3 regions of the Clostridium sp. CTA-5 genome follow, and region 2 is predicted to be linked to each of the others. Evidence: a T-box and tRNA genes for the amino acid it is inferred to sense, from the RefSeq annotation. Region 2 holds a T-box; the other regions hold tRNA genes.
What was found. The T-box of region 2 lies ahead of leuS (leucine--tRNA ligase). A T-box ahead of a tRNA ligase gene usually reads a tRNA of that ligase, here a tRNA-Leu.
Positions count from the first base shown of each region.

Region 1: it has a tRNA-Leu gene. The T-box ahead of leuS (leucine--tRNA ligase) is inferred to sense a tRNA for this amino acid. The anticodon was not compared.
Region 3: it has a tRNA-Leu gene. The T-box ahead of leuS (leucine--tRNA ligase) is inferred to sense a tRNA for this amino acid. The anticodon was not compared.

Region 1 covers NZ_BAAAAT010000015.1:10,551-19,189, forward strand. The annotation lists gene ACYUET_RS17735 (hypothetical protein) at 1-21, opposite strand, end outside; gene ACYUET_RS17740 (ATP-binding protein) at 411-953, opposite strand; gene ACYUET_RS17745 (GGGtGRT protein) at 1,363-2,364, opposite strand; gene ACYUET_RS17750 (iron-sulfur cluster assembly scaffold protein) at 2,390-3,082, opposite strand; tRNA gene ACYUET_RS17755 (tRNA-Leu) at 3,322-3,404, shown strand; gene ACYUET_RS17760 (LysM peptidoglycan-binding domain-containing protein) at 3,729-3,974, opposite strand; gene ACYUET_RS17765 (phosphotransferase family protein) at 4,737-5,666, shown strand; gene ACYUET_RS17770 (hypothetical protein) at 5,813-6,652, opposite strand; gene ACYUET_RS17775 (peptidase U32 family protein) at 7,005-8,234, opposite strand; gene ACYUET_RS17780 (hypothetical protein) at 8,311-8,538, opposite strand.
Region 2 covers NZ_BAAAAT010000002.1:181,549-190,187, reverse strand. The annotation lists gene ACYUET_RS06175 (vWA domain-containing protein) at 1-713, shown strand, start outside; gene ACYUET_RS06170 (hypothetical protein) at 871-1,566, shown strand; gene ACYUET_RS06165 (HesB-like protein) at 1,686-2,012, opposite strand; gene ACYUET_RS06160 (polyamine aminopropyltransferase) at 2,456-3,205, shown strand; gene leuS (leucine--tRNA ligase) at 3,241-5,691, opposite strand; T-box leader at 6,002-6,259, opposite strand; gene cls (cardiolipin synthase) at 6,526-7,959, shown strand.
Region 3 covers NZ_BAAAAT010000004.1:43,771-52,409, forward strand. The annotation lists gene ACYUET_RS09825 (aminopeptidase) at 115-1,341, opposite strand; gene polA (DNA polymerase I) at 1,875-4,490, shown strand; gene coaE (dephospho-CoA kinase) at 4,513-5,109, shown strand; gene ACYUET_RS09840 (lytic transglycosylase domain-containing protein) at 5,196-5,750, shown strand; gene ACYUET_RS09845 (glycosyl hydrolase family 8) at 5,782-6,900, shown strand; tRNA gene ACYUET_RS09850 (tRNA-Leu) at 7,331-7,413, shown strand; gene ACYUET_RS09855 (YhgE/Pip domain-containing protein) at 8,087-8,639, shown strand, end outside.

The DNA of each region.
Region 1 (8,639 bases), on a different contig from region 2:
CATAGTACCCAATGAAATCATTTTTAAGTTAAATTTCTCGCTAGACGCTAATATACAGTATATTTCATTGGAAGTATAGAATAATCCTAGCTGTTATTTTTCAGTTTAAGCAATTCCTGTATTTTACAACTTTACACATTACATATTATGTAAATACTTATTTTTAAACTTCCCATTATAGACATTATCTGTATATAATTTTACTTTTATTTTTACATTTTATTGCATATTATACCATATTAATCTAACTTCTTACTACTAAACTTCCAATAAATTTCCCTTTAATTAGCACATCAACTTCTTCCCCAAAAAATAAAACCCACCACATAAAACTTCTAAAAGTCATACACAGCAGTTCCTAAATATATCACTATTTTATTAAATATCCTCTTCCAAATACTAACTAATCTTCACCTAAGTCTATAATTATTCTCTTGCCTCTTCTCTATTTCCACCACATAATCTTTACACATTTCATAAAGTCTAGAACCTATCCCCTCAGCAAAGTAAAGCAATCTATCTACTGTAAATTCAGTGCTTATTATAACTGGTAAATGATTTAGGTATCTATAATTTATTATTTCAAACATTATGTTAATATCACTCTCATTAACTTTTCCTTTGAATAAATCATCAATAAGTAAAACATCACAGGTTTGGTATTTTGAAATCATTTTTGTATAGTATTCATCATCAAGCATATTTCTTTTTATCTTTGTTAAAACATCTCTATATGACATATATACAACCTTAATTTCTTTATCAAGAAAATTAATTCCAAGAGCTACTGAAAGATGCGTTTTTCCACTTCCTACTTGACCACAAAATAAAATACTATTTTGTCTATGATTTTTTATATTTTTAAAGTCATTATAAAATGCTATTGCTACTTCTTTAGCAAACCCAGAACTTTCATTCCAAACTTCAAAATTAGAAAAGGTTTGTGTACTCATCTATGTATTAATACTAGATGATTTCCACTTTCTTTTCCATTTATATATCAAATTGGGTATCAATAAAAGTTAATAAAGTCGTGTCAGAGGTGAGGGAATTCTTAGGGGTGCATTAGGGGTAAGTAGTAAGGGAAGATGGACTTTAGGTCCATTTATTTTCCATTCTTTTATCCATTCATTCTTCAAACCTTTCCATTCCCCTATAACCTTACCCCTTCAAATCAGAGGCTTGAAGAGGTTTTTCTATTCTTTTTCTCTTCTATTTTCTTTTCTGTATAACAAAAAAAGTTGTGAAATAACAGAGGATTTCTCCTTCATTATTTACACAACTTTTAACACAACTTTATTATCAGTAACACAAGTTTATTAACTGTGACATGACTTTATTGTTGTTGGATAGTTGGTATTACTATTTGTTCATACCTTCTTCAACAGCAACAGCAACTGCAACAGTAGCTCCTACCATTGGGTTGTTACCCATACCAATTAATCCCATCATTTCAACGTGAGCTGGAACTGATGATGATCCTGCGAATTGTGCATCTGAATGCATTCTTCCCATAGTATCAGTCATACCGTAAGAAGCTGGACCTGCAGCCATGTTATCTGGGTGAAGAGTTCTTCCTGTACCACCACCTGATGCTACTGAGAAGTATTTCTTACCTTGTTCGATACATTCTTTCTTGTATGTTCCTGCAACTGGATGTTGGAATCTAGTTGGGTTAGTTGAGTTACCAGTGATTGATACGTCAACACCTTCCATGTGCATTATAGCAACACCTTCTCTAACATCGTCACAACCAAAGCATCTAACTTTAGCTCTTTCTCCGTTTGAGTAAGCTTTTTCTTTAACTACTTTAACTTCTCCAGTATAGTAGTCAAATTGAGTTTGAACATAAGTAAATCCATTAATTCTTGAGATTACGAATGCAGCATCTTTTCCAAGACCGTTTAATATAACTCTTAATGGTTCTTTTCTTACTTTGTTAGCTTTTTCAGCTATTTTAATAGCACCTTCAGCAGCAGCGAAACTTTCGTGTCCTGCTAAGAATGCGAAACATTTAGTTTCTTCTCTTAAAAGCATAGCTCCTAAGTTTCCGTGTCCTAAACCAACTTTTCTGTCATCAGCAACTGATCCTGGGATACAGAATGCTTGTAGACCTTCTCCGATTGCTTCAGCAGCTTCAGCAGCCTTCTTGCAACCTTTCTTTATAGCTATAGCAGCACCTAAAGTGTAAGCCCATCCAGCGTTTTCAAATGCTATTGGTTGAGTTTCTTTAGCTATTGTGTATGGATCGATTCCGATTTCTGCACAAACTTCCTTAGCATCTTCCATAGTTTTCATTCCGTACTTTTCTAGTACTGGAGTGATTTGATTAATTCTTCTTTCATAACTTTCAAATAATGCCATAATAAAAATCCTCCTTTACAAATAATTATTTATGTCTTGGGTCTATTAATTCAGCCGCATCTGCAACTCTTCCGTATTGACCTTTAGCTTCTTCTAATGCTGTATTAGCATCCATTCCCTTGCCTATGTTTTCCATCATTTTTCCTAAGTTAACAAACTTATATCCAATGATTTCTTTATCTGAATCTAATGCTACATCTGTAACATATCCTTCAGCCATTTCTAAGTATCTAGGTCCTTTTGCAAGAGTTCCGTACATAGTACCAACTTGAGATCTTAATCCCTTACCTAAATCTTCAAGACCTGCTCCTATTGGTAGTCCACCTTCTGAGAATGCAGTTTGAGTTCTTCCATAAACGATTTGTAAGAATAATTCTCTCATAGCTGTGTTTATAGCGTCACAAACTAAGTCTGTGTTTAATGCTTCTAATATAGTCTTTCCTGGTAATATTTCTGAAGCCATAGCAGCTGAATGAGTCATTCCTGAACATCCAATTGTTTCTACTAATGCTTCTTGGATTATACCATCCTTAACATTTAAAGTTAATTTACAAGCTCCTTGTTGTGGTGCACACCAACCTATTCCGTGAGTTAATCCTGATATATCAGTTACTTCTTTTGATTGTACCCATTTTCCTTCTGCAGGAATTGGTGCTGGTCCGTGATTAGGACCTTTAGCAACTACACACATTTCTTCAACTTCTTTTGAATACATCATATAATTTTGCTCCTCCCTAATTAATAGATAATACTAATATTAAAATCGTATAATAATTACTTTCTTAATACTGTACTGGGCTAAAAAACATCCCAGTGGGATATTACACCCATATATATTCTAGCAAATGATTTAATTTGTAACAACCTTTATTTAAAAATTTTGAAGAAAAGTACCTAAAAAAATATTTCTTGAATTATTTTTCATATTATGCTAGAATAACTATTGTTCGGTAACAAGCCGATATGGCGGAACTGGCAGACGCACATGACTCAAAATCATGCGGGAAACCATGTGGGTTCGAGTCCCACTATCGGCACCATTTTAAAAGAGAAAACCCCTTGAAGTATTGAAATTACTAAGTTTCATTATTTCAAGGGGTTTTGATTTTATGCGTTTTGGCGCTACGTTGGCGCTACCGTAAATAACTTTATTTTTTATTGAATTTTTTTAATATCTATTAATCAACTTATATAGATATATTTATCTTTATTGCATTTTTATGTATTAATTCTAAATGAATCTTTATTCATTTTTATAGTTTAAAATACATTTAAATAATAAAATTTTTACTCAAAATAAAAAACACCTACTAAAATTAATTAAGTAAGTGTAATAAAAAATTCTATTTTTATTAAAATAAATTTTATTTTATTCTAAGATCCTCTCCTATATAAATCATATTCTTATCTTTAATTCCATTAAGTTCTACTAAACTTTCAACTGTAGTATTAAACTTTTTAGCAATTTTATATAGAGTATCTCCTTTAATCACATTATAATAAATTTGATTTTCATTAAATGAACCTGATAACTCATTTTCAATATCAAATATATTACATATACCACTAAATATAGCTCCTGCCATTTTTTCAGGATTATAACCATTCATATCACTTTCACTATCACAAAAAGCACACTCTATTAGTAAAGCTGGCATTATAGTTTAATTAATTATAAATATATGTTTTTTTATGTTTAAAATTAATTAAAAAATAGTAAGGTTATAAATTAAAAATCTTCTTAAAGCGCATTATACAAGCAAATTCTTAAATTCTTAAGTTCTTAAATTCTAAACTTCTAAAATTTTTTTCTTTTTTTATTCTTTTCTTTTTTAGAATTTTAGATTTTTAGAAGCTAAAACATATAATATCTTTTAAAATTAATTAAGAGGTGAGAATTTATGGGAAGAAAAAAGAAAAGGACTTTATTATAGATAAAATGATTTAGCGTATTAAAAAGAATAATTCTAATTAATGTTTAGAACTTCAAACAAATTAGAATATTTAATTATTATATATGTAGTACTCACTCTATATATTTTGATCATACATTTAGAAAAGATAAAAATATATTTACAATTTTGCCATTCTTAATCCATGAAAGTTTTAAGGATTAAAGAATAACTATATTGTTCCTGCACTCTTTATTTCTAATTTAATCTATAAAATAAAGAGCCGTTACCCACCCATTTGATATTAGATTTATAAATATTTTTCCAATATATGTTATAATAAATTCATAAATAGTAAATTATTTCAAATTAGTTTTATTCTATTAAGAAAGTGATGTCTGAATAAATATGATTATTTCAAAATATGAGTCATATGATGCTAAAATTTTTTCTGTTTATAATTAGAAAGGAGATAAAGCTATGTATAAAGATATTGAAAATAGATTGGGTATTAAAATAAAAGAAGTTAAAGTTTTAAAATCAGGATGGGCAGGAGAAATTATCTCATTAGAATTTAAAGACAATACTCAAAAATATGTAATTAAGACCTATAATAGTAGTAAAAATGGACTTGAAAATATAAAACAAGAATGGACAGGACTAAACATACTTTATAATGCAAATTATCCAGTTCCAAAGCCAATAATGAGTAACTTTATAAATGAAAAACCTTATATAGTTATGGAAAAAATTCAAGGAAAAAATTTATGGGACTGTTATCAGACTGTATCCAAAGAAGATAAAGAACAATTATTAGAAAAATTTGCAAAGGTTTTTTTTGAACTTCATGAATTAGATGTCTCCATAGTAGACAAGAACCTTGTAAAAAATTCTACACTCTCTTTTATTGAAAAAGAGATTAATGAGATTAAAAAATTAGTAGAAGAAAATAACTTAGAATATTTTACTCAAATAATAGATTGGTTAAAGAAAGAAAAAGTAAATATTATAGGTGAGAAATTATCTATAATTCATAGAGATTATCATCCTTGGAATGTAATAGTTGATAATAATGAAGAACTCTATGTAATTGATTTACTGTGGGGAATTGGAGACTATAGATTTGATTTAGCATGGACGTATACACTAATGGAAAGAAGCGGATTTAAAGACTTTAGCAAAAATGTATTACAAAAATATAAAGATCTAAAAAATGGAAATATTAATAATTTTGAATATTTTAAAGTGTTTTCAACTTTAAGATGGCTAATTAATGTCATGATTTCATTAAAAACTGGTGAGAATCTTAATGAAACAAGAAATAAAGAATTTGAAAATTTTGTTTCCCCACTCATACAGAATGGAATAATGACAATTCAAAAAATTACTGGCATACAAATAACAATTTAAATTAGCTACACTTATTATTTTTACTACTTAGTTACAGCTCTTATACCTAACATCTATAAATTAACTGCATAAGAATATCCCCCTTGAGATACTGAAACTACTATGTTTTTGTATTCCAAAGGGGTTTTTGTTTTATATCATATTCTCTATTGATTTAATTCTACATTATTTGCCCACATTGCAGGAACACTTATATTTCCTCCTAATGTTGATTCATAAGTGTATATGCCTAAAGACTTACCAGATATAGTAACATAATCATTTTCTAAAATTCTTACACTTGTAATACTTGGATCATATCCTACAAATAATATAGTATCATAATTATTATTAATTGCTATTCTTAAATCTATTTCCTTTTTATCTTCTACAACTTGAATAACTTTTCCTGTAAATTTAGCCTTTTTACCTTTGTAATCCTCAGGTGTTCTTGCTAATTGTTCATAAGTTATTCCTGTATTATATGAAGCTTTTTCTTCTTCTGCCTTTTTGGCTTCTGCTACCTTTCTATCTTCTTCAGCCTTTTTAGCTTCTTCAGCTTTTTTAGCTTCTTCTTCCGCTTTCAATCTATTAGTATATTCTGTTTTACTATTTAATATAGAATCTTTTTGTGCTTGATATGAAGTTTGGAATTCTTGTTCAAGTTTATCCCACTTAAAAATTAACTCATCAGCAGTTTTTCTTTCTTCATCATTCATAGTTTCATAAATATTATTACTTTCTAATAAAATTTTATATTTGTCTTGTAATGCTTTAATATCTTCAGTATTTTTAGTTTTTTCAACTTGATTATTTGAATTTAAACTACTTGAGTTGTTTGTTGTAGTTGGACTAGCTAATATACATATAATAAATATTATAAAGCAAGCACCAAGCCCAATAAGCCAATATTTAGTTTTTTCACTTTTTGTTGCTTTAAAAATAATCAACATTATTAAACAAATAAAAAAACCGATAATAGAACTAATCCCTAAAAATGGTATCATAAAAATCCCCCCCTAATTTTTAAACATTTTTATTTTAATATAATATGTTTTTAACTTATAACATTTAATCAAACTACTTTATAAACTATTCAATGACTTAAAATTTTATGTCTATTGCGTAAATAGAAATATTATCATAAAAAAAAACAGTAGATAATTTTGTTTTTTACACAAAGTCATCTACTATCCTTAATCAAATTAAAAACCTAATAAAAATCACATACTTAAAATCAATTATATATATTAAAAAAGTACCTATAACTTAAATTATAGATACTTTTTTTGCTATATATAATGTAATATTTTTTTTAATATTTATAGCCTGAAAATACCACTTTACAAAAGTTAGTATTTAATTATCACTAATCTTTTTTCTAATAAGTATATCTCCGACCTTCAGCTCATGTTGGCATCTTACAGTAAAAATCATTTGTGGACAATTTGCACTTTCTATAACTTCACCATTTTCTTTTCTCATATCTTCAAGTTTTATAATCTTGTTATCTCCTTTTATGGCTAAAACTTCAACAAAATCACCATTATAAACTTTATTTCTTTGCTGTATCTTTACAAGATTGATATCTCTATTATAATATTTCACAATACCTACCATATCATAATTTTGAATATATGCTGAACTTTCATAAATTTGTCTTAATTCTTCATCAAAGTAAAAACCTGTTGTATATGGTCTATGACTAGGTTTTTCAAGCTCTTCTATCCATTTAGAATTAAATTTATAATTTTTAGGATCATCTATAAATTTATCAATGGCCTCTCTATAAACTTTTACTACGGATGCCACATAATATGAACTTTTCATTCTTCCTTCGATTTTAAGAGAATTTATACCCGCTTCAATAAGTTCAGGAATATGTTCTATCATACATAAATCTTTTGAACTCATAAAATTAATTCCATTATCACCCTCAGTGATTTTATAATATTCTCCAAACTCCTTCTCTTCATATAGTTGGTACTTAAATCTACAAGGCTGTGTACAAGATCCCCTATTAGAATCCCTTCCAGTTATATAATTTGATAATAAACATTTACCGGAATACCCCATACACATTGCTCCATGAACAAAAGCTTCTACCTCACATGTTTCTGGTAGTTCTTTTCTCATTGTCTTTAACTCTTCAAGACTCATTTCTCTTGCAGCTACAATCCTTTTAACCCCAACCTTATGCCAAAAGAGTGCAGATTTGTAGTTTAAATTACTTGCCTGAGTGCTTAAATGTATTTCAAGATCTGAAGCTACTTCACGAGCTATACTAAAAATCCCTGGATCAGCAATAAGTACAGCATCAATACCTATTTCATATAATTCAGTAATGTAATCTTCAATACCTATTAAATCGTCATTATGTGGAATTACATTTAATGTAACATGTACTTTTCGTCCTCTCGAATGTGCATATTCAAGTCCTTCTTTTAATTCTTCTATTGTAAAATTATCTGAGGCCGCCCTTAAGTTTAATTTATCGCCCCCAAGATATACTGCATCAGCACCAAAATCTATAGCAGTTTTAAGTTTCTCTAAATTTCCCGCTGGTGCTAAAAGTTCTGGTTTATACATAATTAATTCTCCTCATACTTAAAAATCTTTGTACTATTGCTAATAATTTTTGAATAAACAGTTGGTCTTCTTAAACTCATATATGGTTTCTCATTCTATCTCCACCTTCTGCTTTTGTAGTTAATTTAGCTTTTATTAACCCATCTAAAACATTATTTAAATCTTCTATTTTTACAGAATGGAATTGAACATCCTGCCTTGTTGTAAAACGTATCTTACTCTCCCCATACTTTTTTGCTATTTCACTTATTGCCTTTAATTGTTCTACCGTTATACATCCACCTTGAATTCTTGTTCTTACCATACACGTCTCTTTCAGCCTTTCTTTATGTATTTAAAATTTTGATATAAGCTGTTATTCTTGTGCTGATAATTTAAATACATCTGGCTTTGAATAATGGCCAT
Region 2 (8,639 bases):
ATATATCAGAAGAGGATATTAAAAGTCTAACTAAAAAAACAGCATTGAGTATAAATGATAAAAATGTGCCAGGAGATTTTGAAAAAATAATCTTAGGCTACAAAGAAAAAGCAGAGATTCCTTGGCAAGTTGTACTTAAAAATATTTTGCCATATGTAAGGTGTGGATATAAGAAAACTATAATGCGAAGAGATAGAAGGCAACAGGAAAGATTAGATTTAAGAGGAAGACTTCCTAAGAATGAGGCAGAATTAATAGTTGCAATAGATATAAGTGCAAGCATAAAAGATGATGATATTCATAAAATTTTACTTGAAATACTATATATAAGTAGAACCACACAAAATAAAATTACTATTATTGAATGTGATGATAGCATTAGAAGAATTTATAGATTAAAAAATGAGAAAGATATAAAAAAAAGAAGCGAAAATAATGGATCTACAGCATTTACTCCAGTGTTTAAATATATATTAGAAAACAATTTAAAGAATTCTGTGTTAATATATTTTACCGATGGAGTTGGAGAAAAAGAATTAACTGTAAAACCGGTGAATAAAAAGACTTTATGGGTTTTAATTGGAAATGAAGATTTTTCATTAAAACATTCTTATGGTGAAGTAAAAAGGATTTATACAGAAAGAAAAGAAGCTATTGAAGGAAATATAGGATTACAGATGGTTAATGAGGTTATTCATGACTGGGCTAGATAATATTTTAAAACATAAGTTTAATTGTAAATTTTGATATTATATGAAAAAAATATTAAAGTTTAATGACAAAATAATTTAATATAATAAAATGAAGTAGTTAAATTAAAAATTATATGATAAAATTACCTATATAATTTTCAATATAAGGGAGAATAATATGAATAAAAAAATAAGAACAAAGGATTGTACACCTATATTGATTATATTTCTCTTTATCAGTATTATTATTAATATTTACAGTTATTTAAATATTAATAAATATAAATATCAGCTAGGCAAAGAGTCTCAGATAAATATAGAAGATATAAGGCAAAGAAATGAAAGTAATATGAATATACTTAATGTAAGTATAGGACAAGGATGTATAAAAAATGAAGACTTATTAAAGTTATACAAGAATTATGATATTATTACAAGTGAAATAATAGAACTATGGGGTCAGTATGCTTCTTATAAAGATAATACATTTTCAATGTTTTCTAAAAAGATTGATACTAAAAAAGTACTAGAAAATGATGTATATGTAAGAATGAAGGATTACTTATCTATAATTTTAAATCAAACAATGAAGAGTAAAGATTTAGGGTTAACATTGTCACCAGAGTATATTGAAAATTTTAAAACTATGAGTGAATTAACTGAGAAAGTTAATGATTATTTTGAAGAGTTTAATTCAGAAAAGTTATTAAATGTTACTGGTGAAAAGAGAGAAAAAGAGATTATAAAGAATCACTATTGGATTGATATGTTAGAAGGAATATATAATATAAATAATGATTATACTAATATTGAATTTAATGTAGATGATAGTAAAAATGTTAATAACATAGAAATAATGAATGAAACAGAGTAGAAGTTTTGTATTAATGATTAGAGGTAAACTAAATATAAGTAGAAAATCAGGTAGAAAAAATAAAACTACAACTACTTAATTTTAAGTAGTTGTAGAAATTTAACTATTTTGACTAGAGATTAATGGCATCCACCACAAGAACCACAGCCACCTTCAGGAGCTATAACTGGTTTCAAACTTAATCCTCTTCCATCATTTTCATCAGTAGAAAGGATTATAAATCCACCAAATTCATCTACTAAAGTTTTTTCCATTAGGAAAGATATATCATTAATTTTTTCTACTACATCAGCATCAGTAGGTTCAGAAACTGATATGTTAAATACAGGACCACTGCATGCAGAACCAGCAAAGTTTATTCTAATATTAAAATCGCTTATATTATTTTCTTCTAAAAAACCTTTGAATTCATTATAAGCTTCTTCACTTATAGTAATATTTTTCATATAAATCACCTGCTTAAATTAAAATGGTTAACTTAATGTTAACGAAATAAGTATAACATACATATTTAAAAATATAAAGATGATAACATAATTCTTAGATTTAATTATATTAAAAAAATAATGAATAAATATACCTAAAATAAGGTTACATAATTAAATAAATTTAGATATAAACAAACATTTTATTTTAAATAATGCTTATATAAGTTTATAACAATGTTTAATATTGTTTATTTTTAATAGAAAAATTAAAAAAAATACTAATTATAAAGAAGACTAAATTATTTAAAACATAGAGTGTAAATGTAAAATATGATATAATTTACCAATAAGTGTTTTGAATTTAATGAATAAAAATTCATTGTTTAAGTAATAATTAAGGCACATTTTTAATTTATTATTTTTTTCATGTGTCTAAGCTATAATTTGAAAGGGAAAAACTTATGAAACCATATAATCAAGATTTTATACTTCAGGAAATACAGCAATATAATTCTTTGATAAATGAAAGTATTTGTGGAAATTATAAAATAGAAAAATATAATAGTTTAGGGAAAGACATACAAGGGTATATGTATGAAAATAACTATGAATATGATATTCCAGTAGTTCAATTATTAAAGGATGATGTTAGTTTAATGAGACTTACGCCTAAGGAAATAGAAAGTTCTTATGAAGTAATAAAATTTGCTAGAGGAAAAGTTGGTATTGTAGGACTAGGTCTTGGATACGTAGTTCAAAAAATTGCCCAAAAGTCAAAAGTACAAGAAGTAATTGTATATGAAATAAGCGAAGAAGTAATTAATATGTATAAGGAAAACTTTAGAGATAATAGAAAAATAAAGATTATACATGGGGACGCATTTAATGCAAAACCAGAAAACTTTGACTTTTTTTATGTTGATATTTATGAGTATAAATTAGATTTAAAGGTTGTTGAGGATTATAAAAGATTTAACGAATTGCATAATATAGAAGAATATACATTTTGGGGTATGGAACATTTTCTTTTAAGTTGTAAATATGAAGATATAATATGGGTATATATACCTGAAGTATGGGTTGAAATGAGTAAAAGGCTTTATACATCTCTTGATATGTCAGGTTATATTAAATATTATAATCAATTAGATGAGGATATGGTTAAAGAAATATTATTAGCATTTAAAGAAATTTTAAATGATGGAATATAAAAGAACTTATGCTATTTTAGCATAAGTTCTTTTTATTATTTAACAACTATATTAACAAGTCTTCCTTTTATAACAATTACTTTAACAATATTTTTACCATTTGTATTTTCTTTAATTGTTTCATTTTCTAAAGAAGCCTCTTTTATTTGTTCTTCAGTTAAGTTAGATGGAATATTTATTTTAGTTTTAATTTTACCATTTATTTGGATAGCAATTTCAATTTCATCTTTAACTAAAGCTGAAGGATCAAATTCTGGCCATTTTTCATTAAATATTGTTGTTGTATTTCCAATTAAACTCCATTGTTCTTCAGTAAAGTGTGGTGCAAATGGTGCTAATAATTTTAAGAAATCAACTATAGTTTCTTTTAAGAAACTTGGATTCTTAACTTTTTCTTGAAGATATTTATTAAATGCATTTACAAGTTCCATAAGTCTCGCTATTGCAGTATTAAATTGCATTTTATCTCCATCTTCAGTAACACCTTTTATAGCAGTATGTTTCCAAAAGTTTAATTCTTTTTCAGCACTATCGATTGTATCTTTAACATTTTCAGTAGACTCAAGAACTTCTCTACAATGTTCTAATGTTCTTTCAATTCTATCAACAAATCTACCTACAGATTTGATACCATCATCACTCCATGCTCCACCTTCAGTATATCCAAAACCAAACATTAGATACATTCTAAATACATCAGCACCATATTCTTTAATATAATCATCAGGAGAAATAGTATTTCCTTTTGATTTACTCATTTTTAATCCATCTGGTCCTAAGATTAATCCTTGGTGAGTTAAGCTTAAGAATGGTTCATCAAAATTTAAATATCCCATATCTCTTAAAGCTTTATTTATAAATCTAGCATATAATAAATGCATACAAGCATGTTCAGGTCCACCAACATATTTATCTACTGGAAGCATCTTATTAATTAATTCAGAATCAAAAGGTGCATCTGTATTTTTGTTATCAGGATATCTTAAATAGTACCAAGATGAACATACAAACGTATCTAAAGTATCTGCTTCTCTTTTTGCATGACCTCCACAATGAGGACATGTAGTATTTATAAAATCTTCACATTTGCTTAATGGTGATTTACCATCTGGTGTAAATTCAACATCGTAAGGAAGTTCAACTGGAAGATCTTTTTCAGGTACTGGAACAGTTCCACATTTATCACAGTAAATAACTGGAATAGGAGCTCCCCAATATCTTTGTCTTGAAATTAACCAGTCTCTTAATCTATAATTTACTTTCATTTCACCTAAAGAATCTTTTTCTAATTCTTCAACAATTTTAATTTTTGCTTCATCAGTTTTTAAACCATCAAATTTTCCTGAATTAATAAGTATACCATGTTCACCATAAGGAAGCTTAGGATTAGTATTACCTTTATCAGTGATAACTCTTTCAATTGGTAAATCAAATTTTGTTGCAAAAGCAAAATCTCTTTCATCATGTGCAGGAACTGCCATAACACAACCAGTACCATATGTAGCTAATACATAATCAGAAATCCAAATAGGAACCACTTTACCGTTTATAGGATTTATTGCATATGAACCAGTGAACACTCCTGTCTTTTCTTTTGATGATGATTGTCTTTCAATTTCAGATTGTTTAGAAGCAGCTTCTTTATATTCTTCAACAGCTTCTTTATATTCTGGAAGTGTTAACTTATCAACTAATTTATTTTCAGGGGCAAGAACAACATAAGTTACTCCATTTAAAGTATCAACTCTTGTTGTAAATACATCAAATTTTAAATCTGAGTCTTTAACTTTAAAAGTAACTTGTGCACCGTATGATCTTCCAATCCAGTGTTTTTGCATAGATTTAGTTTTTTCTGGCCAATCTAAATCATCTAATTTATCAAGTAATTCATCAGCATAATCAGTTATTTTGAAGAACCATTGAGTTAAATCTTTCTTTTGAACTTCAGAATCACATCTTTCACAGCATCCCTCAACTACTTGTTCATTAGCTAAAACTGTATTACAAGATGGACACCAGTTAACTGGTGCTTTTTTTCTATAAGCTAATCCTTTTTCATATAATTTTAAGAATAACCATTGAGTCCATTTGTAATAATCAGGCATACATGTTACAACTTCATTTTCCCAATTAAACATAGCGCCCATAGCTTTTAATTGTTCTTCCATTTTTGCTATATTTTTTATAGTTGAATCTTGAGGATGTATACCAGTTTTTATTGCATAATTTTCAGCAGGTAATCCAAATGCATCAAAACCCATTGGTTGGAATACATTATATCCTTGCATTCTTTTAAGTCTAGCCCATGAATCTACTGGACCGTAGTTAAACCAGTGACCTGCATGTAATTGAGCTCCTGATGGATATGAAAACATTTCAAGTGTATATAGCTTTTTATCTAATTTACTAGAATCAAACTTATAAGTTTGATCATGTTCCCATTTATCTTGCCATTTTTTATCGATAGATGTTCCGTAATTTGACATTTTATATTAATCCTCCTCTTAGTTAATTTGTAGTTATGTTTTAAAATATAGTCAATATTATAGTATAAAGCTCATGGACAGGGGAATTTACTTTAAGAACTCTAAAATAAATATTAGTCCAATTAATGCATGCTCCCAATCAAAGATTGTTGACAAGCAGTTAAATTAGACAAATCTTCATTAAGAGTTCTAAAAAAGTAAATTCCAATGCCAGTTCGCCCTTATACTATAATATTAACCTTTATTTAAAACATAGAAAATTATTGAAATTAAATATAATTAATTATAAAAAAAAACCCTTCATCTCAACTTAAGAGACGAAAAGTATAACTTCCGTGGTACCACTCTTATTAGAAAAATTAAATATTAATAAATAGCATATTTATTAATAGTATATAATACTAAAAGATAATTAATTTTTCTCACTCGATATTATAACGGAATTACCGTACTTGTTTTAGCAAGTAAACTCCTAGGCAAGTTCATATATTTATATCACTATTTTGCACTAACCAATAGCTCTCTTCAAGATATAGACAATATTACTACTCCTATTCATAGTTTATATTAATATTAAATTATATTTTAAATAATTATATATTAAAGAATATAAAAAAGTCAAGAAAGTTAAATTTGTGTAAAATATATAATCAAACTTTAGTGCATCATGATACAATATAGTAAGACGCTTTGAGTTTAGGAACATTCAAAAAAATAATAGACCAGTATAATCCTATTTGATCGATTATTTTATTTCATATACTTTAGGTGTCAAAAAATGAATTTTTATAATTTCATTTAAAAAATTAACGTAGAGAAAAGAGATGAGATAGAGTGAACATACTATTTGGTTTAGGTGTAATTTTTTTAATATTAAATATTATATTTTCTTTATCACTAATATTTTTTGAAAGAAAGGACCCTACAACAACATGGGCATGGTTATTAATATTTATCATGTTACCGGGTTTTGGATTTGTATTGTATCTTTTATTGGGTCAAAATTTAAGTAGACAAAAAATATTTAAGGAAAAAACACAGATTGATGAAATAAAAAGAAAAAATATAATTAGTAAATATATGTCAGATACTAATTATCATGATGGAGGAGAACGATTCTTTGATTTAAGAAAAATGAATTTTAATCATTCAGGAGCACAATATACGACTAATAATGATGTGGATTTATATTTTAATGGAGAAGATAAATTTAGGCAATTAATAGAAGATATTAAAAATGCTGAAAAATATATACATGTTGAGTACTATATTTTCCGTAATGATTGTCTAGGAAAAATTATAATAGAAGAACTTACCCAAAAAGCTGAAAGTGGAGTTGAAGTTAGATTATTAGCTGATAGTATGGGATCACATACTTTAACTAAAAGAGCTGTTAAAAAGTATTTAAACGCTGGAGGCAAATTTTCTATATTTTTCCCAGGGATTTTACCTCATATAAATACACGTATAAATTATAGAAACCATAGAAAAATAGTTGTTATTGATGGTAAATATGGTTATGTTGGTGGATTCAATGTTGGAAAAGAATATATAAATAAAGACGGTAAAGTGGGATTTTGGAGAGATACACATGTAAGAATACATGGAGAAGCAGTAAATTCTTTAAATGAAAGATTTTTGTTAGATTGGTGTTATGCTTCAGCAGAAAAGATAGATGATTATGAAAAATATTTATCAGAGCCTGAATCTTATATTGGAGATACAGGAATACAGATTGTAACAAGTGGACCAGACCATGAAGAAGAATATATAAAAAATGGTTATATAAAACTTATTAATAATGCTAAGGATAATGTGTATTTAGAAACTCCTTATTTAGTTCCTGATATACCTATACTTGAAGCATTAAAAATATCAGCTTTATCTGGTGTTGATGTTAGAATAATTATTCCGGGAAATCCTGATCACTTTTTCATGCAATGGGCAGCTAGTTCATATATAGGTGAGTTGTTAAATGCAGGAATAAAAGTATACTATTATAATAATGGATTTATTCATGCAAAAACAATAGTTGCAGATAGTTCTGTAGCATCAATAGGAACAGCTAATATGGATATAAGAAGTTTTAAATTAAATTTTGAAGTGAATGCATTTATATATGACGAAATAATAGCTAAAAAAATTGAAGAGCAATTTATGAAGGATATTGAATTTTCGGATGAAATAACAATAGAAGCTCATGCAAATAGAAGTATTTATCTGAGAATAAAAGAATCTTTAATAAGATTATTATCACCAATATTATAATAATTTTATTAGAATAATATTTTAAAAATATAGAATCCTAAGTCTAGAGAGAATTTAATTTTAGACTTGGGATTTTTTTATTGAATAAAGATTCTAATTATTTAGCTGTAGATTAATTGATTTAAGACTAAGAATATGTATCTATCTTATAATATTAATATTTATTTAAAGCATAAGCTATATTTAAAACATAGCTTAATATTAAAATATAGTTTAGAATTATTATATTAACATTTAAAAAATACATATAAGTTTAAATAAAGTTTATTTATTAATTAGGGATATGAAAGAAAATAATTAGTCCCCAATGGCCTGATTATTTTTCGTTAGGCAATAAAGTAGATTGGTATCATAGTGAGTCTATTAGTCAAATTTGCTGCTGAGCAGAGAAGCGAAATCTATGATTTTGTGTGAATCGCTTACTCAGTGAGCTTATGCGAGTCGAGCTTCCTATAATGGAAAATAGACTTGGCAGATGGACTTTTTATTTTTTTAATTATGCGTTAACTAGTATAGTGAGAAACTTATATAGAAAATTTATTATATATTCTTATAATAAGCTTCTAACGAGATAATATTAATAAAGATTTATATTTTTTACAAAATTAAATAAAAAATATAAATGTATTAACTTAATTAGAATATATATTAAAGTGTTAAATTTTATAAAAATAGGAGTA
Region 3 (8,639 bases), on a different contig from region 2:
GTTTCATGTGCTTTAGATTACTATATAATCTAATACTAAGAAGTTGTTATTTTAAACTTTATAACTTCTAATAAAGTTTAAAATAAATTAAATGTTTTAATTTAGAATTAATATTTATGCCCAATTACCATTTTTAAATATTTCAACTTTTGTACCATCTTCTTTGATTCCAACTATATTCATATCTTTTGTTCCAATCATAAAGTCAACATGAGATAGTGAATGATTATAGCCAGCTTTACTTAATTCTTCTTTTGACATATTTTCTCCATTTTTAATACAACAAGAATAAGCATTACCAAGAGCTAAATGACAAGATGCATTTTCATCATAAAGCGTATTATAAAATATTATATTTGAATTAGATATAGGGGAGTCAAAAGGTACTAAAGCGACTTCACCTAAATGTTTTGATCCTTCATCAGTTTCAAGTAATTCTTTTAATACATCATTACCAATTTCAGCAGAATAATCTACTACTTTTCCATTTTTAAATGTTAGTGAAAAATTATTTATTATATTTCCACAATAGCTTAAAGGCTTTGAACTAAAGACTGTACCATTAACCCCATCATATTTTGGCATTGAATAGACCTCTTCTGTTGGCATATTAGCAATAAAATTAAAACCAGCTTCACATCTATCTTCTCCACCACACCAAAGATGATTTTCTACAAGTTCAATTTTTAAATCTGTACCTAAAGAATTTTTAAATTCAATATATTTAAAATTATGATCATTTAATTCTCTTACTTTATCATGAAGAATAGAAGTATGTTCATCCCAAGCTTCTATCGGATCAGCTTTTTTAAGTCTCATTATTTCAAAAATTACATCCCATAGCTTTTCTATAGCTTTTTCAGTAGGAAGTTCACTAAATACTTTTTTTGCCCATGCTTCAGTTGGGATTGATACAATACACCATGAATTTCTATTTGATGAACATCTATCATGATAATTTTTTAATGCCATACTTCTACTTTTTTGATAGATAGAAATTTTAGATGAATCTACATCTTTTAAAAGGTCTGGATCAGAAGCAGAAATACTTATAAATGCAGCACCATTTTCAGCAAAATAATCATATTTATCCTGTTCAAATTTATAAACATTCTTTAGTGTTTCATTAGAAGCATTAAGTAATCTTGTTTTATTGAAATTTGCATCAGAATAATTTATATAAACATCTAAAGCACCTGCTTTATATCCTTCTTCAGCAATCATTCTTGCAAATTCACTACATTCTATAGGAGAATTAATAACCAAAAGACCATTTTTTTGTAAGTTTACTCCTTTAGCTACAGTAAGTTTTGCATAGTTTTTTAGTAAATCTTTAAACATTTAACAATCACCTCATAAATTATTTTAATCTTCAGCTATGTTTTATTAATACTAATTAAAACATAGATTAATATTCAATTAATTTTTACAATATTAGTATTTATTTAAAATATATACCGATATTTTGACTATATTTTAAATAAATGTTATTATTAACACTCTAAAATAAAGTATTAACTATAATTTTAGTAAATTTTTAGAAGATAGAAATTTTAAAATATAGATTTAATAATCATTTGATATTTATTATGTCACTATTTTGATAAAATGTCTAAATTTATTTATATAAATTTAAACAAATACTATATTTAAGATTGGAATTAAAAAATATTTTAATAATAAATCTATTTATAATTTATAGACAAAAGAGTTGCTTTTTAAGATTTATATGAATTAATATTAGAAAATATGGTTACCTTTATTAAAGAATAATGATTTTACTTAATAAAGATAGTATAATGTTAATGTATGACTACTTTAAATTAATAAACAATACATAAATTTATTTAATATTATTACTAGGAGGATTAGAAATGAAAAGGTTATTAATTTTAGATTCAAACTCACTAATGAACAGGGCTTTTTATGCATTGCCTCCTCTTACAAATAGCGAAGGAATAAATACTAATGCTATTTACGGCTTTACAAACATGTTATTTAAGATGAAAGATGAAATAAATCCAGATAGCATAATTGCTACGTTTGATAGAAAAGCGCCAACATTTAGACATAAAGAATATGAAGAATATAAAGCAGGAAGAAAGAAAATGCCACCAGAACTTGGTGAACAATTTCCAATAATTAAAGAATTACTGAAATTTATGGGGATAAAAACTTTTGAAATAGATGGTTTTGAAGCAGATGATTTAATTGGAACTATATCTAAATTTGCTGAAGAAAATGGTATGGAAGTTTTTGTAGTTACTGGGGATAAGGATGCTCTTCAATTAGCTTCAGAAAATACTAAGATTGTAATAACTAAAAAAGGTGTTACAGAAACAGCAATTTATGATTATAAAGCGTTTATGGATGAATTTGAAATAACACCAACTCAATTTATTGATGTAAAAGGACTTATGGGTGATAAATCTGATAATATTCCAGGGGTTGCAGGTATTGGTGAAAAGACTGCATTTAAACTTATTAAAGAATATGGATCTGTTGAAGAGGTATTAAAACATATTCCAGAAATAAGTGGGAAAAAGTTGAAAGAAAACTTAGAAAATAATATGGAACAGGCTGTATTTTCTAAGAGATTAGCTACTATAATGAGAGAAGTTCCTATTGAATTATCTATAGAAGATATAGAAAGTGATAATGAGGTTAATTTAGAAGAATTAAAAAAATTGGCTATAAATCTTCAATTAAAGTCTGTACTTGCAAAGTATAATTCGAATAATGAAGAGGAAGAGCTAGCTGAAATTAATAATATAGAAATTAATATTATTGAAACATTAAATGATATGAAAGAAACTTTATCAAGTATTAAAGATAGAAGTTATATTTTATTTACTTTAAGTAATCAATCTAAATATTCTAAGTTAGAGTTAGAACATTTGATATTAGGACAAGAAAATAAAGCTAATATTATAGATTTTAAACTGGTAAGTATGGAAAATAAAGATGAAGCTTTAAAACTTTTAAAGAATTTTATGGAAGACAAAAGCATAAATAAAGTAATACATGATGGTAAAAATTTAATTACATTTTTAAATAAATATAATATAGGAATTGAAGGATTTGATTTTGATACAGCTATATCTGCATACTTAATTGATTCTTCAAAAAATAATTATGAGATATTAGATTTAATAAATCAATATTTAGGCAAAAACATTAAAGGTGAAGGAATAAATCTTAAAGGAATATGTTGTAGTTATTTAAAAAAATTATATGATACATTAAAAGAGAAACTTACAAAGGAAAACATGGATGAGTTGTATTATACAGTAGAACATCCATTAATATATGTATTATCATCTATGGAAAGCATTGGATTTAATATAAATAGAGAAAAGTTAGAAGAATTAAGAGTAAAATTTAATGAACAGATTGAAAAAACTGCAAAGGAAATATATGATTTAGCAGAAGAAGAATTTAATATAAGTTCACCAAAACAATTAGGAAAAATTCTATTTGAAAAACTTGATTTACCTGTTATTAAGAAAACTAAAACAGGATATTCAACAAATCAAGAAGTTTTAGAAAAGTTACTTGATAAACATCCAATAATATCTAAAGTAATGTATTATAGACAAATTACTAAGATTAATTCTACATATGTAGAAGGCTTAAAAAATGTAATAGATGAAGATGGGTGCATACATTCAAATTTTAATCAGACTGTTACAACTACAGGAAGATTATCAAGTACAGAGCCTAACCTTCAAAATATTCCAATAAAATATGAAATGGGTAAGGAAATAAGAAAAGTATTTATTCCTAGAGAAAAAGATGATGTATTAATTTCTTGTGATTACTCTCAAATAGAATTAAGAGTTTTAGCTCATGTTGCAGATGATAAAAATATGATAGAAGCATTTAAACATCATAGTGATATTCATACTAAAACTGCATCAGAGGTCTTTAAAGTGCCAGTTGATGAAGTTACATCTATAATGAGAAGTAATGCTAAAGCAGTAAATTTTGGAATAGTATACGGTATAAGTGATTTTAGTTTAGCACAAGACTTAAAGATAACTAAAAAAGAAGCAAGTGAATATATGGCTATTTATTTTGAAAGATATCCTAAAATAAAGGAATATTTAAATTATGTGAGTGAGTATGCTAAAGAAAAAGGATATGTACTTACTATTTTAAATAGAAGAAGATTTATACCAGAAATTAAATCTTCTAATAAAATAGTAAAAGCATTAGGCGAAAGATTAGCAATGAATGCACCAATACAAGGAAGTGCAGCTGATATTATAAAACTTGCTATGGTTAATGTTTATAATAAATTAAAAGAAAATAACTTAAAAAGTGAATTAATACTTCAAGTACACGATGAACTTATATTGAATGTAAAAAAAGATGAATTTGATATAGTTGAAAAATTAGTAACAGAAGAAATGGAAAATGCTATTAAATTAAATGTAGCACTTGATGTCGATTTAAAATATGGTGCAACTTGGTATGATGCAAAATAAAAATGGGAGATGAACTTTTTAAATGATAAAAATAGGGTTAACAGGGGGTATAGGAACTGGAAAGAGCACTATATCTAGTATGTTTAGGAATGAAAATTTTATTGTTATAGATGCGGATATGACTGCAAAAGAGGTTTTAGAGAAAAATCCTCAAATTTTAGATAGAGTTAAAATTGAATTTGGATCAGGATTTTTTGATTGGAGAGGAGAATTTAGAAGAAGAGAATTTGGAAATCATATTTTTAAATTCCCAAAACAACGAAAAAAATATGAAGATATTATTATGCCTTATATAAAAAATGAAATAAAGAATAAAGTAGAAAAATATGAAAAGCAAGGTGAAAAGGTAGTAATAATAGATGCACCAACTTTAATAGAAAATGGAATGCATGAAGAAGTAGATTATGTTGTACTTGTCTGCGCAGACAATAAAACACAAATTCAAAGAGTAAAACAAAGAGATAATTTAACTCAAGCAGAAACAATAAGTCGTATAAATGCACAAATGCCTTTAAATGAGAAGAAAAATTATTCAAATATTATTATTGATAACAATGGGGATTTGATTGATACACAAAAGCAAGTGTATGATTTAATTGATTTTATAAAAATATTATAATTTTTAATTGGATTTTATAATGTTTAGTAGATATTAAGTAGTTATACATTAATTGAGTATATAAATAATTTAGTAAGGAGAAAAACATGAGAGCGCGAAAAAGTAAATTTCTTATAGTAGTATTAATTTTAATAGCTATAGGGATTGGGTCTAAGTATTTAATAAAACAAGTATTTTTTCCTTATAAATATAAAGAATATGTAGATAAATATAGCAAAGAGTATGATCTTGATCCATTTTTTGTATTGGCAGTTATGAAAACAGAAAGTAATTTTGATAAAAATGCACGTTCTAACAAAGAAGCATTAGGTCTTATGCAAATAACAATAGAAACTGGTGAATGGGCCGCTGACAAAATGAATTTAAATGATTTTTCTAAAGAGAGATTGTTTGATGAAGAATATAATATAAAAATGGGATGTTGGTATCTAAGTGAATTAAGAAAAATGTTTAATGGAAATTTAGAACTTATAGTTGCAGGTTATAATGCAGGACCAGGAAACGTTAATAAGTGGCTTAAAGATGAAGAACTTTCGGAAAATGGAATAGATTTAAGTTATATACCTTTTAAGGAAACAAAAAAATATTTAGACAAAGTAACTACTTACTATAATATTTATAAATATTTGTACGATAAGTAAATAAATATTTATAAAAAAGATGAGGGGAAATATGAAGAAAAAAGTTATATTAATTGGTGCAACATTATTATTAATAAGTACTGTAATATATTATATTGCAGCTCCTTATTTTAGGACAGTATATAGTGAAAAAGTATGGTTAGGAGCAAATGTATCAAAAGAAGAAAATATGTTATTTGATTTTGTGAATAACAATTTAGTAGATAGTAATGGGGGCATATATACAAATTATGCTGATATAAAATCAGAGGGAGATATAACAAAAGGTCATGCTATATTATCAGAATCTCAAGGTATAATGTTGTTATATAGTTTAGAAAAAAATGATAAGATAATGTTTGATAAAACATTAGAATATATAAAAAATAATATGATACTTTCTAATAATCTTATAAGCTGGAGAGTAGAAGCAGGTATAAAATCGGATACATCTGCAACAATTGATGATTTAAGAATAGTTAAAGCACTACTATTAGCAGAAAAAAGATGGAATAGTAAAAGCTATAGAGTAATGGCTATTAAAATATCTAAGGGAATATATAAAGAGCTTGTAGACAATAGTACTATTGTAGATTTTAATGATAGATATAAAATGAGTGATATTACTACTTTATGTTATTTAGATATTGAAACATTAAGAATGTTATCAAATTTAGATTCTTCATGGAAAAAGGTATTAAATGCTTCAGTACAAATTATAAATAATGGATATATAAGTGATGAAGTGCCTCTATATAAAAAAGAATTTAATAGAAAGCAAGGAACTTATGATGATAATGACAACATTGATACACTTTTATCTATGATTGTAATACTTAATAGGCAAGAAAATGGTCAGGATATAAGTAAAAGTGCTGAGTGGATTAAAAATAGATTTAAAACGGATGGCTTTATTTCAACTTCATACTCACAAGATGGAAAAGTGGTATCTAATATAGAATCAACATCAATATATTCATTTATAGTACAAATGGCATCTAGAATGAATGATGAGGAATTAGCAAACCTTGCTATGAATAAAATTCGTGCATTTCAAATAAGTAATTTAAATAGCCCAATATACGGTGGATATGGAATGGAAGATGGAAGTCAAGTTTATTCTTATGATAATTTAAATGCTTTAATGTCATATAGATATTTTAAATATTAGTAAGATAATATGAAGAGATATAAGTTCCATTAAGGTTTATTCAGTAATATAAATCTTAGGATATTTATAAATGCTATGACTCATCAGTATAGTGAGGAGCTTATATAGAAAATTTATGATATATTATTCTAAGTTAATATTATATATGTATTAACTTAATTAGAACATATATAAGTTTTTAAAACATAGCGTTAAAATTTTATAAAGACTTAAGAGTATAGAGGAGTTTGAAGTGATAATTTACAATGAGCAATTGATTAAGTAATTTTTAAAGAATTTATAATAAAATATATGCTTTAAAAATCTTGCAGAGATTTAGTCTATAATTGTTCATTGTTATTTATCAATTATAGAAGACCTTAGATATGTTCCGTAAATTATGATTGAAGAAGTTATAAAAATGTTTTACAATTAAATATGAAGAATATATGCAGGTATGCTGGAACTGGCAGACAGGCACGTTTGAGGGGCGTGTGTTGTAGTGACGTACGGGTTCAAGTCCCGTTACCTGCACTGTTTATAGGGTTTTAACCACCTAAAGGATTAGATTTGCACACACGTCTTTTGATAAAAAATAGTCGATACGTGTGTGTATTTTTTATATTAACTGATAATAATTATATATTATAATTGTTTATTTTTGTTACAATATTTACATAAAATAATATTTAAAAGTATATATGATACATTAAAAAAATAGACTTATAATAAAGACTATTAATTTATAGGTTAATTATTTTAGGATGACTGATTAATACATATGTTTTTATATGAAGATACTATACATATTTTAAGAGTAAGAATATTATATGCATAGTATTTTTATTTATTTATAAAATAAAAAAATATTTAAGAAAACGTATTCCTAGCTTGCAATTAAGCATAAAATGACTTATAGTCATTTTATACAATATATAAAAAGTGTGTTATAAATTACTTTTAAAGTATTATAAATAGGAACTAATTAGTTACTAATAATACATTTGTGACATATTTATCAAGAATTAAAGCTATTTAAAAGCTTTAAATTTTCCTTTATAATAATAAAGGAGTCTTAAAAAGCTTTAATTATAATATATATGAATTTTAACCAATCGATAAAGAATTTATTATCTATATAATAAGTATAGAGGGGGGATTAGATTAGGATTTATAATATCATTATAGATTCTAACAAGTAAGCATCATGAAGAATATAATAAGAATTTTTAAACGGGATGTAGTTAATACATTTACAAATTGGGTAGCAGTAGTTGTAATGTTAGGACTTATGGTTATTCCATCATTTTATTCATTAGTTAATATAGAAGCATCATGGGATCCATATTCAAATACAGGTGGTATTAAGATTGCAGTTGTTAATGAGGATAAAGGTGCAACTTTTAAAGAAGAAGATATAAATTTAGGTGATGAATTAGTAGACAATTTGAAAGAGAATGACAAGATGGACTGGACATTTGTGGACAAAGATACAGCAAAGAATGGTTTACTATATGAAAAGTATTATGCAATGATTGAAATACCTGAAGACTTTTCTGAAAATGTCACGACGTTGGTAGAAAAAAATGTTAAGAGACCTAAACTAATATATACTGTAAATGAAAAGAAAAATGCAATAGCACCTAAAATTACGGATGCAGGAGTTAAGACTGTAAAAAATCAAATTGATGATAATGTTGTAAAAACAGTTTCTGGAGTCCTTTTTAGAGCTTGTGACGAATTTGGAATTGAATTAGATA